2 regions of the Siminovitchia sediminis genome follow, and region 2 is predicted to be linked to the other one. Evidence: riboswitches for the same ligand, from Rfam matches in the RefSeq annotation. Region 2 holds a riboswitch; the other holds the start of a gene.
What was found. A riboswitch is a leader RNA that binds a small molecule or an ion and turns the genes downstream of it on or off. The one in region 2 is predicted to bind S-adenosylmethionine.
Positions count from the first base shown of each region.

Region 1: it holds a riboswitch for S-adenosylmethionine, as region 2 does, so the genes downstream of both, ACFSCZ_RS13075 (O-acetylhomoserine aminocarboxypropyltransferase/cysteine synthase family protein) here and ACFSCZ_RS07365 (PLP-dependent aspartate aminotransferase family protein) in region 2, are expected to answer to the same signal.

Region 1 is NZ_JBHUEO010000037.1:107,468-109,671, forward strand. It holds gene ACFSCZ_RS13075 (O-acetylhomoserine aminocarboxypropyltransferase/cysteine synthase family protein) at 1-1,059, opposite strand, end outside; SAM riboswitch class I at 1,201-1,307, opposite strand; gene ACFSCZ_RS13080 (peroxiredoxin family protein) at 1,407-2,000, opposite strand; gene ACFSCZ_RS13085 (hypothetical protein) at 1,997-2,204, opposite strand, start outside.
Region 2 is NZ_JBHUEO010000015.1:42,395-44,598, reverse strand. It holds SAM riboswitch class I at 504-612, shown strand; SAM riboswitch class I at 677-790, shown strand; gene ACFSCZ_RS07365 (PLP-dependent aspartate aminotransferase family protein) at 865-2,204, shown strand, end outside.

The sequences.
Region 1 (2,204 bases), on a different contig from region 2:
GCCGGCTTCTCTTCCGCCTTTGATTCCAAAGTTTACAATCGCACCAGGGCCTTTGGGAAAGTACTTTTGTGCAAGTTCATAGGAAGGATGGCTTTCAAGGCCGGGATAAGAGACCCACTCTACTGCATCATGATTTTGCAAGAAATCTGCAATGGCTTTTGCATTTTCAATATGTTTTTCAATACGAACGTGCAAAGTTTCCAGCCCTTGAATCAATAGGAACGCGTTGTCCGGACTTAGGCACGGACCAAAGTCACGAAGAAGCTGTACGCGAAGTTTTGTTGCAAAGGCTGCATTTGGCACATCAACACCGTAGCGGATGCCATGGTAACTGCGGTCCGGCTCAACGAAGTCAGGGAATTTGTCGTTGTTCCAGTCAAATCTGCCGGCATCCACCGCGATACCTCCAATGGCTGTTCCGTGTCCGCCGATCCATTTGGTCGCAGAATGAACGACAATATCCGCACCATGCTCGATCGGTTTGGAAATGTATGGACCAAACGTATTATCGACAATTAATGGAATGTTATTTTCGTGTGCGATCGCAGCGACCGCTTCTATATCCAACACATGGAGGCTCGGATTTCCGATCGTCTCTCCATAGATGGCTTTAGTTTTCGGTGTGATCGCTTTGCGGAAGTTCTCCGGATCTTTCGGATCAACAAATTTCACATTGATGCCATACTTCGGAAGTGATATGGAGAACAAATTGTATGTACCTCCATACAGGTCCGTCGCAGCAATGATTTCATCGCCTGCACGTGCAATATTTAAAATTGAAAAAGCAATGGCAGCCATTCCGGATGAAAGGGCCACAGCCGCTGTTCCACCCTCAAGTTCTGCTATTCTTTTTTCAAATACATCCACAGTCGGGTTCATAATACGTGTATAAATATTTCCGGATTCTTCCAGAGCAAATAATTTTCTGGCATGTTCTGTGTCCTTAAATACGTAAGAGGTTGTTCTGTACACCGGGACTGCACGTGCACCTGTTTCGTCAGGTTGTTGTCCCCCATGCAATAAAACCGTTTCTTGCTGATATTGTTTGTCTTGTGCCATTTTTTCTTCCTCCTCAAATTTGAATAAATCCATCGGAAAACCAGGTAATTCTTACAGCCGTTTATTGATCCTGCCATCTTGGAAGGGGAAAAACTAAAAGCCCTCTTCTGTATAAGAAGAGGGCCGCTATTTCGATTCCTCCCCTTATCTGCCAAGTCTTAAAGACTTGTAGGAATTAGCACCTTTTCAGAAACCTGAAGGTTGCCGGGCATCATAGGGCCTAATCCCTCCGCCGCTCTTGATAAGAGTGTTGCTTATTCATTTAGTTATCTGTGCTCTGTTGAGCTCTTGCCTATTACTATATACCAATGCTCCGGTGACTGTCAACAAAAATATAAAAATCGGTTCTATTCCATATCCGCTACCATTCCCTGAATGGTTTCCTCATCCATCGGGCCAATAATTTTCGTGTGGATCACTCCATTGGCATCAATCATGTAAGTAGTGGGAATCGTAAAAGCCTGATAAGTATCCCCAATTTCTCCATTCTTATCCAGAGGAACAGGGAACGTCAGTCCAAATTCTGCAATAAAATTTTCTACCTTTTTCCTGACATCCCCGCCGCGTTCGGCGTTTGTCAGATTGACAGCCAAAATTTCCACATTTTCCTGCTCCGCTTTTGTTTCGTAATAGTTTTGCAAATGCGGCATTTCCGCCTTACATGGCGGACACCAGGAAGCCCAGAAATTTAAAATCACCTTTTTTCCTTTATAATCTGAAAGGGAAACTGTTTCTCCGTCCAGTGTTTCAAGTGTAAAATCGGGCGGCAGATCCCCCTCTTTTAACCCTTCACTCACCTGTTCCATCGTATCCGCTTGTGAGTAAAATTCCTCTTGCGCTGCTTTTGTATCAGCATTTTCACGGACATCCTGCACAATATTGACAGCCACAATCGCAACTAGAAGTACAAGTAGTGCCAAGCCAAATATTTTCTTGCTCATTGGTTTTTTTTCCTCCCTTTCCAGGCTGTTACGACCAGAAGCAGTGTGACAGCTGTGTATGTGATCACTGGTACGGATAGAAGGTCGCCTTTCAAAGAATACATGAAAGCTTGAAAAGCAGTAAACAGTACAAGAATTTGATAACTCTCGGCCACGTTCCCTGATTTTTTCCTTATCCATACAATTGCCAGGAGATTTCCGATC
Region 2 (2,204 bases):
GAATCCAAACGGGACGTGTTTCCGGTATTTGGATATATTTAGATTATACCACATATTGTGTCAACTTAAACTTTTTTATACAACATGTAGATATTATCGTATTTTTACATAATGTTGTTTATTGGAGAAAATTTTTTTGTAAAAAGCGGAAGGATGTCGATTGATACGGGAAAAGGTGATTTTTTATATAAAATCATGTCGATTTGCCTATTTTTAAAAATATCGTCGAATTTTGTCAAAAAGTTTTTTGGGAAATGATCAAACAAATTTTTTCTTCTGTCAACATGGTCATAAATTTCTCTTAATACCAAGTGTAGTGCACGGTGGTAATTAGCACTCCAATGTCTTTCTGGATCACTCGTCTGCTTGGAACCTATTCAGAAATACGAACAAATAAGCATTCCATCTATCTCTATAAAATAATATTTTTAAAAAACGTTTGACAAGGAAAAATCCGCGTGCTAGACTGCTAATAACGATTTGGAAAAACCAATTTAATACAATTCTTATCAAGAGTGGTGGAAGGAACTGGCCTGATGAAACCCGGCAGCCTTAAGCATAAGCTTAAAAGGTGCTAAATCCAGCTGAGCTGATAGCTCGGAAAGATAAGAGGAATATACGACAAACCTCTCATCTTTCGTGAGAGTTTTTTTGCTTTAAAAAATTAAATAATGATTTCTTATCCAGAGTGGCGGAGGGACTGGCCCGATGATGCCCGGCAACCATTAAGCTCAATACAGGCTTAATAAGGTGCTAATTCCTGCAGGAGGCAACTCCTGAAAGATAAGAAGAGAATGGACTTTAAAAACAGGCTCTCTTCTTATGAAGAGGGCTTTTTTATTTATCAGAATGGGGGAAATGAACATGACAACAGCAACAAAAAATGCATCATATGACTTGGAAACATTGGCATTACACGGAGGGCAGGCTCCAGATCCGACTACCGGATCAAGAGCGGTTCCGATCTACCAGACAACTTCTTTTGTTTTTCATGATACAGAGCATGCTGAACGGCTATTTGCTTTAGATGAACCAGGAAACATTTATTCCCGTATCGGAAATCCGACAGTGGATGTATTTGAAAAGAGGATGGCCTTACTCGAAGATGGCGTAGCGGCAGTCGCCACTTCCTCCGGAATGTCAGCCATCACTTTATCCATACTTAGTCTGGCAAGCGCCGGCGATGAGATTGTTGCGGGTGCAAATCTTTACGGAGGTACATACAACTTATTCGCTGTCACCCTTCCGCGCTATGGAATCAACGTAAAATTCGTGGATCCAACCAACCCGGAAAACTTCAAAGCCGCTATTACGGATAAAACAAAAGCCGTTTATGGTGAAATCATCGGAAATCCAGGCTTGCAAGTACTTGACGTTGAAGCTGTTGCAGATATTGCTCATGAGGCAGGTGTTCCGCTCATTATTGATAATACTTTTGCAACACCGCATGTGTGCAAACCGATCCAACTCGGAGCCGATATTGTCGTCCACTCCGCAACAAAGTGGATCGGAGGGCACGGAACATCCATCGGAGGCGTCATCATCGACGGAGGCCGCTTTAACTGGAATACTGAAAAGTTTCCTGAGTTTACAGAGCCAGATCCGAGCTATAACGGGATTCGGTACGCAGTGGACTTCGGAACATTGGCGTTCATCACAAAGGTACGTGTTCAATTGCTTCGTGATTTCGGAGCAGCCTTGAGCCCGCAAAATGCGTTTCAATTGATACAAGGGCTGGAAACTTTGCACTTACGCGTAGAGCGCCATAACGAAAATGCGGTTAAGCTTGCGGAATATCTGGAAAATCACCCGGCGGTGGAATGGGTCAACTACCCAGGGCTTGAAAGTCACCTATCTCATCATTTGGCGAAAAAGATCTTCAACAATGGTTTTGGATCGATCATCGTTTTTGGCATCAAAGGCGGTAAAGAGGCCGGGAAAAAATTGATCAACAACATTTCATTGTGGTCACATGTGGCAAATGTCGGAGATGCGAAATCGCTGATCATTCACCCGGCATCTACAACACACCAACAGCTCACCAAAGAGCAATTGGAAGAAGCAGGCGTAACGGAGTCGCTTGTCCGTTTGTCAGTTGGAATCGAATCTCTCCGCGATATTCAAAACGATCTCGACCAGGCATTGGCAAAAGCAACTGGTATTGCTGCTCAAGAAGAGCAACCTCTTGTAATTAATGATGAAGG